DNA from 3 places in the Pseudoalteromonas sp. APAL1 genome. Region 3 is predicted to be linked to each of the others. Evidence: predicted binding sites of a transcription regulator. Region 3 holds the regulator's gene; each other region holds the start of a gene.

Region 1 (4,534 bases), on a different contig from region 3:
AATCTTAGGTGCAGACTCAGGTATTAGCGATGCCAAAAGCATGGCTGGTTTAATTAATTACCTAGCAGATAAGTAAGCTTAGCTTAATTAAAATAAAAGCTCCGTTCGCGGAGCTTTTTTGTTGGTACAGCACATGCAAAAATTATTAGTTTCAAGTTGTTTATTAGGAAACCCTGTTCGTTATGATGGGCAATCGCAAAATTTACTTCATCCAGGCTTAGAAACACTCAAACAGCAGGGAAGGCTCATCGGATTCTGTCCTGAAGTAGCTGGTGGGCTGCCCACGCCAAGACCGCCTGCAGAAATAAAAGCAGGAAGAGTACTTACCAAAGATTCGCAGGATGTAACTGTACAATTTGCTTACGGCGCAGAACAAGCACTTAAGCTTTGTCAAAAGCAGGGCATTCGTTATGCGTTATTAAAAGAATCAAGTCCTTCATGCGGTCGCAATACTATTTACGATGGTAGTCATTCTGGAAAGAAAATTTCAGGCATGGGATTAACTGCAAAGCTGTTAACCGAGAATAATATAGCAGTCTACAGCGAGCAGCAGTTGCCAGCGCTATTTGCTGCGCTGGCAGAGAAATGATTTTATTTGCGTTGCAAAAACACACCTGATTCGATGTGGTGGGTATAAGGGAATTGATCGAAGATCGCAAAACGTTTTACTTCATGGGTTTTACATAGGTGATCAAGGTCACGCTCAAGGGTGTCTGGATTACACGAGATATAAATAATATTGTCGTAGTTAGCAACTAAGTCACACGTTAGCGTGTCCATGCCTGCGCGTGGTGGATCTACTAAGATTGTTTGGCAGTTATAGCTTGTCAGGTCAATGCCATCTAAACGAGAGAAAGTACGCTCGCCTTTCATCGCTTGAGTAAACTCTTCACTCGACATACGAATGATATCTAAGTTCTCAACTTTATTCTGCGCGATATTGTATTGCGCTGAGTAAACCGATGATTTTGAAATCTCTGTGGCTAATACCCGGTCGAATGAACCCGCAAGGGCAATTGAGAAATTACCATTCCCGCAGTATAGCTCCAGTAAGTCATTGCTAAGTGGCTGGCATAGTGCTTGTGCCCACTCTAGCATCTTGATATTCACTTTCGCATTCGGTTGCGTAAAGCTATTTTCGACTTGTTGATAAATTAATTCTTTACCGTTTACATTAAGACGCTCAATGACGTAATCGTTACCAATCACTTCTTTTTGCTTACGCGCACGGCCAATAAAATCAATTTTAAACTGTGCGCTTAATTTTGTTTTCAGCTCTTTAATTGCTTGTAACCACTGCTCATCTAATTGTTTGTGATATAACAAGCTAACGAGGATTTCACCACTTAGGCTAGAAAGGTAATCAATTTGAAATAACTTACGGCGCAGAATTTCGCTGCCCTTTAAGTTTTCGATCATGGCTTGCATCACTTCACCGACTAAAGGTGCTGCAGGGTCAAACTCATCAACACGAATTTTCTCTTTGGTTTGCTGATCAAACATGATGTGAAATAAGTCTTCACCCTCATGCCATACACGAAACTCTGCACGTTGGCGGTAATGAATAGGATCAGAGCCAAACACCTCTAATTTTTCGACTCCAAAACGTCGAAACTGGTTAGTGATGCGCTGCTCTTTCTCACTCAATTGTGCATCGTATTGAGTTGTATCAATTTTTATAACCGCCATGGCTGATTACCTTTTATCTCTTAGCTTTATAACGGCGCTATTGTAGGGAGCGCTGAGGATTTGTCTAGTTTTGTTATTTATTTTAGTGTCGTTTTTTTATACAAAAAACTTAAGTTATGTGGTTTTTGGCCGATAATGAGATAACCATAACATGGAGTCGGATCATGAAAATTGGCAATCTAGGCTATATACCTAATACAAATGTGAATAAATACAATGGCAAACAGGCACTGCAGCAGCCTGTCATTCAAAATCGTCAAGACAGTTATCAGCAACGCGGGCGAGAGCTGGCAGCAAAAGTTCTTGATGATAAACTAGCTGCAGCTCTTGGCTTACCTAAAGCTGAAGAGAAAAAAGATAAACCGCTATTTGATTTTGAAGAGATCGTTAAAAACGTACTCGACTTTGTTGGCGGCGCACTTCGCAAAGCAAAAGCCGATGGTGCTGATGATGAAAAACTCAAAGGCATGCTAGGTGATGCACGCAAAGGTGTGCAAATGGGTATCGACGATGCGTATGATGAGCTCAAAGAGTCAGGCATTCTTAATGATGATATAAAAGAAGGCATCGAAAAATCTAAAGAAGGCATCTATAAAGGTATAGATGAGCTAGAAGATGATTTATTCAACCCTAAACCGAACGCAGTTTCAGTAAGCCAAGCTCAATACCTTAGTTTAAGTAATAACGCAGAATACACTTTTACAACGGCTGAAGGTGATGAAGTAAGTATTAGCTTTGCAGATGCCTATGAAAGTAAATCGGCAAGTAGCTACAGTAAAAATGGCGATAACGAAGCGTTTGTTAGTGAATCTTCGCAATCACGCGACTTGTCATTTTCGATGACAGTCAATGGCGATTTAAATGAGCAAGAGCAGCAAGCCATCAATGAATTGATGGAAGACTTGCAAAGTGTCAGTGAGACATTCTTCTCTGGTTCATTAGAAGAAGCCTTTGAACAAGCGAAAGAGTTGAACTTAGGTAATGAACAACTCGTTGGCTTTACGATGGATCTGAAACAAACCAAAACAGTGGCTGCGATAAAAGGCTATGAAGAATATAAACCAGCTCCTGAAAAAGAAGTCGCCGAGAAAATAGCGCCGTTTAATGACGACCTAAAACAGGCATTTAATAAAGCCGGCGACATAGGTTTGCAAAATGAACTAGCTGGTATCTTACAATGGTTGAATCAAGACAAAGAGGAAGTCAGTAAGTTAGTTGATTATACCAAAGCAATGTTCGAGCAAATGAACAAGTTGCGTTCAGCTTCTGAGCAAGACTCATAACCGCAACTTTCTTTTTCTAAAACTGCATGGCAAACTGCTGGCCTTTGATGATCCGAGGTAAGCAGTTTGTCAGTCCATATTATGGTGTTTGATTCAGGTATAGGTGGAACCACTGTACTTGAACAGATCCAAGCATTGATCCCAAATGCTGATTATAGCTATTTCATGGATAATGCATTATTACCTTATGGTTCTCAAGGCCAACAAACCATTATTGACCGCTTACTTGCTTTACTTTGCTTTATAGAAAGTAGAGCGCTGCAGGTAGATATACTAGTAATAGCCTGTAACACCGCTTCAACATCAGCCTTAGAGGCAATTCGACCTTATACTAATATAGAAGTTGTTGGTGTAGTGCCAGCGATCAAGCCTGCGTGCGCTATAAGTAAAAGTAAACATATCGGGTTATTGGCAACCCCATCAACAACCAAGAGCCGCTATACTGCAAACTTAATTAGTACTCATAGCCAAGGCACTCGAGTCAGCTTATATGGTTCAACGACGCTTGTGGAAATTGCAGAAGCACTATTTCATACGCAGATACTTAATGAAGCAAAGCTTGCAAAAGTATTGAGTGATTTAGCGATAGCAGAAGAGATAGATGTGTTGGTACTTGGCTGTACGCACTTTCCATTACTTGCCAGCGCGATTAGTGATTACTACAAACAACGGATCATACTTATTGATTCAGGCAAAGCGATTGCTAAGCGGGTTGAGAGTTTAATCTCTTTACGTGGCTTTACCTTTACAACAGGTAAAAAAAAGCCGCTGCACTATTATGCAACGGCTCCTATTTGTCATTCGCAATTAAGTGTAGAACTCATTACGCTGACTGATCAGATCCCTCGCGGAAACCATTAGCCTCGTTCTCTTGTTTTTGTTTTGCTTCACGTACTTTTAAAGTACGTTGCTGGAACTCACTATCATTTAATTGATTAATTGCATTATCTGCATCCACTTCAGCCATTTCAACAAAACCAAAGCCACGGCGTTTACCTGTGTTTTTATCTTTTAATAAACGTACGTTGAACACTTTGCCTTGTTCTTCAAATAAAGCACGAACAACACCTTCATTTGCACGATAAGGTAGGTTGCCAACATAAAGTGTTTTTGTTTTTACTTCGGCCTCCTCACTTGACGTTGATGAAAGAGCTGCAATAACTAAAGCACCAATTAATAAGCCTGCACCAAATAGCAATGCTGGGTCTAACGCTAAGCTCGCGAATGCAAACTTAACAACAACAAACCCTAATACAGCAAGAATAACGGAGAAAAGAAAAGATTTTTGATCGGGTAATTTCATTTTGATCTACCAATAAACAAGAAATAAACATTAATTTAACATTGTGAACTTGCTATCTTAACGAGTTAAATGAACATAGCAATGAAATTTGCATTAAATTATGAATATTGGCTTAAAAAACAGCCATAATCGCAACCTGTTTTGCTATTTTCGGTAAATTTAGTTCGCTTTTTGAGCGAACAGTAAAAAGATCAAAAAAAAGTGTTGATCTGTTTTTAGATCTCCCTATAATGCGACCCCACTGACACGGCGGGCAGCA
Region 2 (4,534 bases), on a different contig from region 3:
ACTCTAATTTCTACAAACCAGTCAGGCAAAATGTAGCGCCTTAATCAGTTTTATCGTCATCACCGCCATCACCATTGCCTGGCATATAGCTATATTTATCAACTTTTTTCATTTGTATACTCCATTACATCTGTTAATGAAGTTTCACTTTAATTGATTTATTGCCTCACATCAATAGGCTCAGATTCATGCGCCTTACCTTGCATAATAGAGATCTCGACTCGTCGGTTACGCCTACGATCTTCATCGGTAACATTCGGTACAAGTGGCCTTGTTTCTGCGTGACCTACAACCATCATACGAGATTTATCAAAACCGGGGGCCTTTTCCATTTCGCTAGCAACTGCAACAGCACGTTTTGACGACAAATCCCAATTGTTTGTATAAAGCTCATTCGATACTTGGAAATCATCTGTATGCCCTGACACGGTTATTTCACCCGGCACATCTTTTAACAGCGTAGCAATATCACGAATGATAGGTTTAAACCTAGGCTGTAAGAAAGCACTGCCTGAAGGGAATGAACCATTCTCACGAATGCGAATGATAATTTGCTGACCTAGTGACTCAAGTTCAATCGCGCCATCCATAATTTGCTGCTCAAGCTGTTGGGCAATTTTCTTCACAAGCTCATTCGTTTGCTCTTGATCTGCTGCAGAAATTGACTGCTCCATTGCTTGTTGCTGAGCAGTGCTTTGTGATTCCCCACCACGCTTATTACCACGCTGTTCTTGACGACCACCTGCAGAGCTTTCATCACCAGCCTGAAACTCGAGCATTTGTTGTGTCATCTCTACGGTTTGTTGTTGAATTGTCTCGATAGGAGTAGGTTCAGGTTTGCCCGGAGTGAACTCCATTGCAATGACCGAGGTCCCTTTTGGAATATCTTTTACTTCAATTTTATTTTGTACACCAAAAGCAAACTTCATTGAACCTGCTATCTGCTTAAATTTAAGAACATCCATTTCCGAGAAAGCAAGCAAGAGTACAAAGAAGCACATTAATAGCGACATTAAATCTGCGAAGGTTCCCATCCAGGCAGGTAACCCCGGAGGTGGACATTTGCACTCTTGATCTGACATGCCCTACTCCTCGGTATCGACTTTACGTTTTGATTCAGCTAAATAGTTTTTCAAGATGCCTTCAATTACTTTCGGGTTTTGACCATCTTGAATACCCAGTACCGCATCAAGAATTAAACGTTGGTTGAGGGCTTCTTCATCTTTACGCAGCTCTAGTTTTACCTGAATTGGAATTGCAACAACGTTTGCCAAAAAAGCACCATAAAGTGTTGTTAAAAGAGCTACAGCCATTGCAGGACCAATTGCTTTTGGGTCATCCATGTTAGATAACATTGCAACCAAGCCAATTAGCGTGCCTATCATCCCCATCGCAGGAGCGATATCGGCAAGCGACTTAAATAAACCTGCACCAAGTTCATGGCGAGTAGCGGTGAGGGAAATATCTTTTTGCAGTGTGGCACGAACTACATCAGCATCATGACCATCCACTAACATATCAACCCCTTTGCGCATAAAGCCATTAGGGATTTCGGCTTCTTCTAATGCTAAGAAACCACCTTTACGTGCTGAGTCAGCTAATTCTACTGCTTTTTCAATTAATTCTTCTGGCGATTCAATTTTGAACATAAAGGCTTTTGCAGCGACCTTACCAATGCCCAAAAACTGCCCCATAGTGAAGTTCGATAACACGATAAAAATCGAACCACCAAATACAATGACCACCGAAGGCGTGTTATAAAACATTGCAACTTGGCCGTCACTACTTAATACCATCGACATAGCAATTAAGCCTATGGCACCAAGAATACCTATTATGGTTGCTAAATCCACATACCCCTCCAGAGGAACAAATACACGACACCAACGGCATCAAATTTTTATTATTAACTGCTTATCGGCAAGCAATTGAATTACTTAAATCATTAAATGAATTAATTTTATTTTAATGTAAGATTTTTAAGCTACAAGTTGCCGCTACTTCTAAAACCGTAAAAATAGCATATTGATTTCCTTTTATGCGCAAAAAAACACATCATTCTTTGACCTAGTTTAGCATTCCCCCTAAAATTGGCCTCACTTTCTATTAGCTATCGAGGCCACTATGGCAACAAAGAAACCAGAAAACTTGAGTTTTGAAGAAGCACTGGATGAATTATCTAAGATTGTTGCACAAATGGAGCAAGGTGAACTGTCTTTAGAACAATCGCTAAAACAGTTTGAGCGTGGTATAGCGCTTGCGAATGCCTCATCTGGAAAATTACAACAAGCCGAACAAAAAGTGGCCATATTAATGGGTAACGATAGCCAAGCTCCTCTTAGCAACTTTGACTCAAACTTGGACTAATTAAGTGCAATTAAAAGAACAATTACAACGCGCTCGAGAAGACGTTGAAGCACATTTAAATCGCTATTTCGAACTGCCACTAAACACTGAAAAAACCATTAAAGAAGCCACTCATTACGGCGTTTTAAATGGTGGTAAGCGCTTACGTCCTTACCTCGTTTATGCGACGGGCCGCATGATGGGAGCTGACAAAGCTGACCTTGATATTCTTGCCGCTGCTATTGAGTGTATTCATAGCTACTCATTAGTTCATGATGACCTACCAGCAATGGATGATGATGACTTAAGACGTGGCCGCCCTACTTGTCATATTGTTTATGGTGAAGCGCAAGCTATTCTCGCCGGTGATGCTCTTCAAACATTAGCATTTGATTTAATTGCTAACCATCAGTTTGCAGTACCTACGACACAACAGGTAAGAATGATCGCCTCGTTAAGCAAAGCCTCAGGTATAGAGGGTATGGTAGGTGGTCAGGCACTTGATATTGAAGCTACTGATAAAGCAATTACAGTCGAAGAACTAGAACGTATTCATCAACTTAAAACTGGCGCATTACTCAACTGTGCAATTACCTTGGGGGCTTTGGCCGCGCCGCAATGTGATGAGCAAACGTTAAAGCAGCTTAATTTGTTTGGTCAAGCAATTGGTCTGGCTTTTCAGGTACAGGACGATATTCTCGATGTAGAGGCAGACACCGAAACGTTAGGCAAACCGCAAGGTTCAGATATTGCGGCCAATAAAGCGACCTACCCTGCATTATTAGGTATGGCAGGCGCTAAGCAAAAAGCACAAGACTTATTGGCTCGGGCTCATAAAGCACTTGAGGCTATTGATTACGACACCCGCGAGCTGGCAAGCCTTGCTAGCTATATTGTTGAGCGTAATTATTAACGTCTAAAAAAGAAAGACAAAATAACTAAAAAATCAGAGCAGCAATGGGCTATAATGCACTCTGGTTAGCGAAGGATGTATATAAAATCATGACACTTGATAGTAGCAAGTATCCATTATTAAGTTTGGTTGACGAACCAGCACAACTGCGTGATATTGCGCAAGATAAGTTACCTGCGTTTAGTAAAGAGTTACGCGAATACCTGCTTAATTCAGTTTCGCAAAGTAGTGGTCATTTAGCATCAGGTTTAGGTACTGTTGAGTTAACAGTGGCCCTTCATTATGTCTATAACACCCCTGAAGATCGTTTAGTATGGGATGTGGGTCATCAAGCATACCCGCACAAAATCTTAACGGGTCGCCGTGACCAAATGCATACTATCCGTCAAAAAGACGGTTTACACCCTTTCCCATTCCGTGAAGAAAGCCCTTACGACACCTTCAGTGTTGGTCATTCAAGTACTTCTATTTCTGCAGCGCTCGGCATGGCTATTGCCGCTGAAAAAGAAGGTAAAGATCGTAAAACGGTTGCTGTTATTGGCGATGGCGCAATTACTGCTGGTATGGCATTTGAAGCGATGAACCACATGGGCGATGTAAACCCTAACGTGTTAATTATCTTAAACGATAATGAAATGTCGATTTCAGAAAACGTAGGTGCCCTAAACAACCACTTTGCACGTATTTTGTCTGGTAGCTTCTACACCAATATTCGCGAAGGCAGTAAAAAACTTCTTTCGGGTTTACCGCCAGTGAAAGAACTTGCCAGCCGCATGGAAGAACACCTAAAAGGCATGGTCATTCCGGGCACATTCTTTGAAGAATTAGGCCTAAATTACATCGGCCCAATCGACGGTCACGATGTCAATATGTTGGTCGATACCTTACGTAATATGCGTAACCTTAAAGGCCCTCAGCTACTGCATATTAAAACGCAAAAAGGTAAAGGTTATAAACCTGCTGAAGCGGATCCAATTGGTTACCATGGCGTACCAAAATTTGATCCGAGCATGTCTAAATTACCAAAATCAAAACCTGGCGCTGCCACATTCTCAAATGTGTTCGGTGACTGGCTTTGTGATATGGCAGCACAAGATGACAAGCTAATGGCGATTACTCCTGCTATGCGTGAAGGCTCAGGCATGGTTCGTTTTTCTAAAGAGTACCCAGCGCAATACTTTGATGTAGCAATTGCTGAGCAACATGCTGTAACGCTTGCAGCTGGTTTTGCTTGTGAAGGACTGAAGCCTGTTGTTGCTATTTATTCAAGCTTTT
Region 3 (4,534 bases):
AGGCTCTGGTTGCTCACGATTTTGAATAGTTGAGAACATTTCGTTGATGGTATCAAGAGCTTGAAGAATAACATCCATTAATTCAGGTGTTACACTACGCACACCTTGGCGAAGTAAATCGAAGACATTTTCTGCACCATGACAAGCGTCAACAAGCTCTGTCATACTCAAGAAACCTGCCCCACCTTTTACAGTGTGGAAACCTCTAAAAATTGCGTTAAGTAAGTCTTTGTCTTCTGGGTTGTTCTCAAGCTGAACCAATTGTTCTGACAAAAGCTCTAGAATTTCCCCTGCTTCAACAAGGAAATCCTGTAAAATATCTTCATCGACTTCAAAGCTCATGCAGTTACTCTCCTCTTAGAAGCCCAAACTTGATAATAGGTCATCAACTTCATCTTGTCCTGAGACAACATCATCACGTGACTCTGCATCAATAATTGGCCCTTCAGGACCTGCTAGCGTATCGCTTGTTGCAGGTGCTTGTTCTGTGGCCTGTTTTTCTTGTTTTTGCTGACCATCTTCTTGACTGCCGAATACAGTTAAGAGATTAATTAAACTGTCTTCAACTTCTCGTACTAGTTCAATAACACGGCGAATTACCTGACCAGTTAAATCTTGGTAGTCTTGTGCCATAAGCACATTGGTCATCAAGCCTTGTAATTCATCAGTTTTAGTATGAGAGTTGTTCATGAACTTATCTAAGCTATGGCATAAGGTTTTAAACTCACCAAGCTCAATTTCTCGGTTCATCAATCGATCCCACGTGGGCTTGATTGTTGCAATTTCATCAGCAAGTTGTTGTGCAATAGGTAAACTTGCCTCAACAGCATCCATGGTTTTATTTGCTGCATTTTCTGTCATTTCCATGACATAGTTTAATCGCTGTTTAGCGTCGGGTATCGCATCGGTAGTTAAATCGGCGAGACGAGTATCAAGATCAAAGTTCTTTAACGCTTCATGCAGTTGACGCGTCAATTTACCGACTTCGGCAAACAACTCTGATTGTTCTTTTGATGCGGCTTCAAGAATTAGCTTATCTGCCTTCTCTTGTTCACCTTTTTCAAGATACTCAACAAGTTGACGAGCTTGCTCTAAACTTATATGAGGCGCAGCAGGTGCTGACATAAGCCTCTCCCCTTAGATTAACCTAAACGTTCAAACACTTTTTCCAATTTGGTTTTAAGTGTCGCAGCAGTAAATGGTTTAACAATGTAGCCATTAACACCTGCTTGAGCAGCAGCAACAATTTGTTCTTTTTTCGCTTCAGCTGTTACCATTAAAACAGGAATGTGTTTAAGGCTATCATCGGCACGTATAGCACGTAACAAATCAATACCTTGCATGCCAGGCATATTCCAATCTGTTACAACAAAATCAAATTCTTGATTTTGTAGCATTGGTAATGCTGTTGAACCATCATCAGCTTCCTGCACATTGGTAAAACCTAAATCCCTTAATAGATTTTTAATGATACGTCTCATTGTAGAAAAATCGTCAACAACAAGAATCTTCATGTTTTTATCCAAAACATCCTCCGGTGAGGTTTGAACCTATATTTACTTACTACTAATTAATCCAGTCATTGATTTTTGCTTTGAGCTTAATCATCGCCTGACCATGTATTTGACTCACACGCGACTCGCTAACATCGAGTATGTGTCCTATTTCTTTCAAGTTCATTTCATCGTTGTAATACAAAGACAAAACAAGGGCATCTCTTTCTGGTAACGATTGGATAGCCGTTAATAGAGACTGGTTAAACCGCTCATTTTTAACGTTATTAAACGGTTTGTCTAGTGCTAAATCATGACCCATTGGTGTTATTACGTCTTCATCTACACCTAAATCCTCGATACCTAATACTTTACTAGAATTAACGTCATGTAGAATATGATGGTACTCATCTAGTGTAATATCAAGTTTTTCAGCAACTTCTGTGTCTTTGGGCTCGCGGTTTAAGGTACTTTCTAATTCAGCAATTGTTTCTGCGACTAGACGTGCATTTCGATGCACAGAGCGTGGTGCCCAATCGCCTCGACGGATTTCATCAAGCATTGCACCGCGAATTCTGATACCTGCAAAGGTTTCAAAACTTGCACCTTTACTAGCGTCGAAGTTTTTTGACGCCTCAATAAGGCCGATCATGCCTGACTGAATTAAATCATCGAGCTGAACACTAGCAGGTAAACGAGCAATCAAATGACACGCCACTTTTTTGACTAAAGAGGCGTGCTTTTCAACAATCGCATTTAAATTCTGTGCTGATTGATATCCCATCGCTTTATTCACCGATGTTGTCATAGTTAGCCGTTTACTAGTTTCTCAATAAAAAATTCTAAGTGACCAGACGGTTGGTTAGGGATCGGCCACTTAACTGCTTTCGTTGCTAATGTTTTAAACGCCACCGCTGCTGGTGAGTTTGGAAATAACTCAACGATAACCTTTTGACGTCGCGTAGATTTACGCATATTTTCGTCATAGGGAATCGTTGCGACTAATTCCATAGAAACATCTAAAAAACGATCCGTTACTTTTGAAAGTTTAGCAAATAATTCTTGCCCTTCACGCATGCTACGCACCATGTTGGCAACAATTTTAAATTTATATACACCATGCTCTCGGCTTAACACTTTAATAAGCGCGTAGGCATCTGTAATTGAGGTAGGTTCATCACATACAACCACAACGACATCTTGTGCTGCACGTGAAAAGCTTAATACCATGTCCGAAATACCTGCGGCGGTATCGACAATTAAAATATCAAACTCGGTGTTTAATTCGCTAAAAGCGCGAATAAGGCCAGCATGCTCAGAAGGAGTTAACTCCACCATGCTTTGCGAGCCAGACGTTGCTGGCACAATTTTAATACCAGCAGGGCCTTCTACAAGAATTTCATCAAGCTCACATTCGCCAGATAAAACATGAGATAAATTACGTTCAACACGTAAACCAAGCATCACGTCGCAGTTTGCCAACCCTAAATCGGCATCCAATACTAATACGCGGTTTCCTTGCTGACCTAATGCAATTGCAGTGTTGAGTGATACATTCGTTTTTCCCACACCACCTTTGCCGCCAGTAACAGCGATAACTTTAACGCCACTATTATTATTTTGATTCATTTTGCGCAGGCCGCTTGCTTGATCTAATACTGTGTTAATCATACATCCCTACTGTGTTCGACGCTACTGCTTGACGTCGTGAATGTTGTGCTTTTGCTCGTTTTAAATACAATTGTTCAGCTTTTTTCACTAGTTTTTCAGCATTCGCTACGCGAATATCTTCTGGAACACGCTGACCATTAGTAAGATACCCTATTGGCAGGCGATTTTGAATCGCTATGCTAATAATCTCACCTAAACTCAACGATTCATCCAATTTAGTGAAGATACAGCCACTTAGCTGAACCTTTTTAAAGTGTCTTACGGTTTCTTGTAGCACATTAATTTGTGCTGTAGCACTCAACACTAAATAACTACGAATATCAACTCGCTGATTACGCATTAAGGTATTAAGTTGCTCAGTTAAGCGTAAATCACGTTGGCTCATACCTGCAGTGTCTATTAATACTAGACGCTTATTTCGTAAATGGTATAGCACTTCAGCCAATTCATTGGCATCTTTTACTTGCTTCACACCACAACCAATAATACGGCCATAAGTTGCAAGTTGCTCGTAGGCACCAATACGGTAAGTATCAGTCGTGATAAGCGCCACTTTATCGGCACCATATTTTTGTGCACCAAGTGCTGCGAGTTTTGCAACAGTGGTTGTTTTACCAACACCTGTAGGGCCAACTAAAGCGAATACACCACCTTGACGCAGGATTTCGTTATTCGTTGTATGCATTTGGTTTTCAACCATTTGCAGAAGTGCTTGCCAAGCTTGTTGACGTGATACATCGTCAGGAATAAAACAGGCCATTTGCTCTGCAACGTCACGCTCAATACCCATACCAGCTAAACGGTCAATCATACACGCACGAGTCGGATCGCGACGCGCCATATCTTGTTGCATTAAGCCTGATACTTGATGTTCAAGTAATTGACGAATGGCATTCATTTCTTCGCGCATTGTCGCAATTTCAGATTGGTTTGCCGGCGCTGCTTGTTTGCGCTCTGTAGGTGTATCAAGATCATCAAACCCTGAGTCTAAGTCATCATCAAAACCTAAACTGTGCGCTTGTGTTTGCATACGTGGAGCAGCTTGCTCTTGATAGCGTGGTTTTGGAGCATATTCAGGACGAGGTTGATCATAACTTTGCTCTTTAGGTTGATAGTGTTCACTCGTATCAATACCTGACTGACTGAACATTGACGCCAGCTCTGGCGAACGAGGGCGTGGGGCTTGACGCTCTAGTAACGCTTGTAAGCTATCGGCAACTTTTGCTTGCGGCTCAGGCTTGGCACGCATTGGCTCAGGTTTGACGAAGTTATGCTGTGGCGCAGGTGCTGATTGCACTGGCGCTGGGTTTGCTTCTGCTTTCGGGGCTGCTTTGTCATAATCAACAGCTGCAACGATTTCAACGCCGTTG

The links. Region 3 encodes FliA, which starts transcription of late flagellar genes. Its sites were predicted from a motif close to CTAAAGNTNNNNNNNNNNNNGCCGATA; they were not measured.
Region 1: the regulator FliA is predicted to act here: its motif matches at 1,798-1,824, upstream of L1264_RS18890 (DUF5610 domain-containing protein).
Region 2: the regulator FliA is predicted to act here: its motif matches at 1,916-1,942, upstream of pomA (flagellar motor protein PomA).

Annotation. Positions count from the first base shown of each region.
Region 1 covers NZ_JAKGAW010000055.1:20,576-25,109, forward strand. Annotated here, with positions in the region: gene L1264_RS18875 (thiol:disulfide interchange protein DsbA/DsbL) at 1-76, shown strand, start outside; gene L1264_RS18880 (DUF523 domain-containing protein) at 134-589, shown strand; gene trmA (tRNA (uridine(54)-C5)-methyltransferase TrmA) at 592-1,689, opposite strand; gene L1264_RS18890 (DUF5610 domain-containing protein) at 1,854-2,972, shown strand; gene murI (glutamate racemase) at 3,039-3,833, shown strand; gene L1264_RS18900 (RNA recognition motif domain-containing protein) at 3,796-4,275, opposite strand.
Region 2 covers NZ_JAKGAW010000034.1:5,526-10,059, forward strand. Annotated here, with positions in the region: gene L1264_RS15390 (hypothetical protein) at 1-29, opposite strand, end outside; gene L1264_RS15395 (flagellar motor protein MotB) at 159-1,082, opposite strand; gene pomA (flagellar motor protein PomA) at 1,086-1,853, opposite strand; gene L1264_RS15405 (exodeoxyribonuclease VII small subunit) at 2,125-2,367, shown strand; gene ispA ((2E,6E)-farnesyl diphosphate synthase) at 2,372-3,259, shown strand; gene dxs (1-deoxy-D-xylulose-5-phosphate synthase) at 3,349-4,534, shown strand, end outside.
Region 3 covers NZ_JAKGAW010000001.1:83,145-87,678, forward strand. Annotated here, with positions in the region: gene L1264_RS00385 (chemotaxis protein CheA) at 1-342, opposite strand, end outside; gene L1264_RS00390 (protein phosphatase CheZ) at 358-1,125, opposite strand; gene cheY (chemotaxis response regulator CheY) at 1,143-1,526, opposite strand; gene L1264_RS00400 (RNA polymerase sigma factor FliA) at 1,567-2,277, opposite strand; gene L1264_RS00405 (MinD/ParA family ATP-binding protein) at 2,304-3,164, opposite strand; gene flhF (flagellar biosynthesis protein FlhF) at 3,157-4,534, opposite strand, start outside.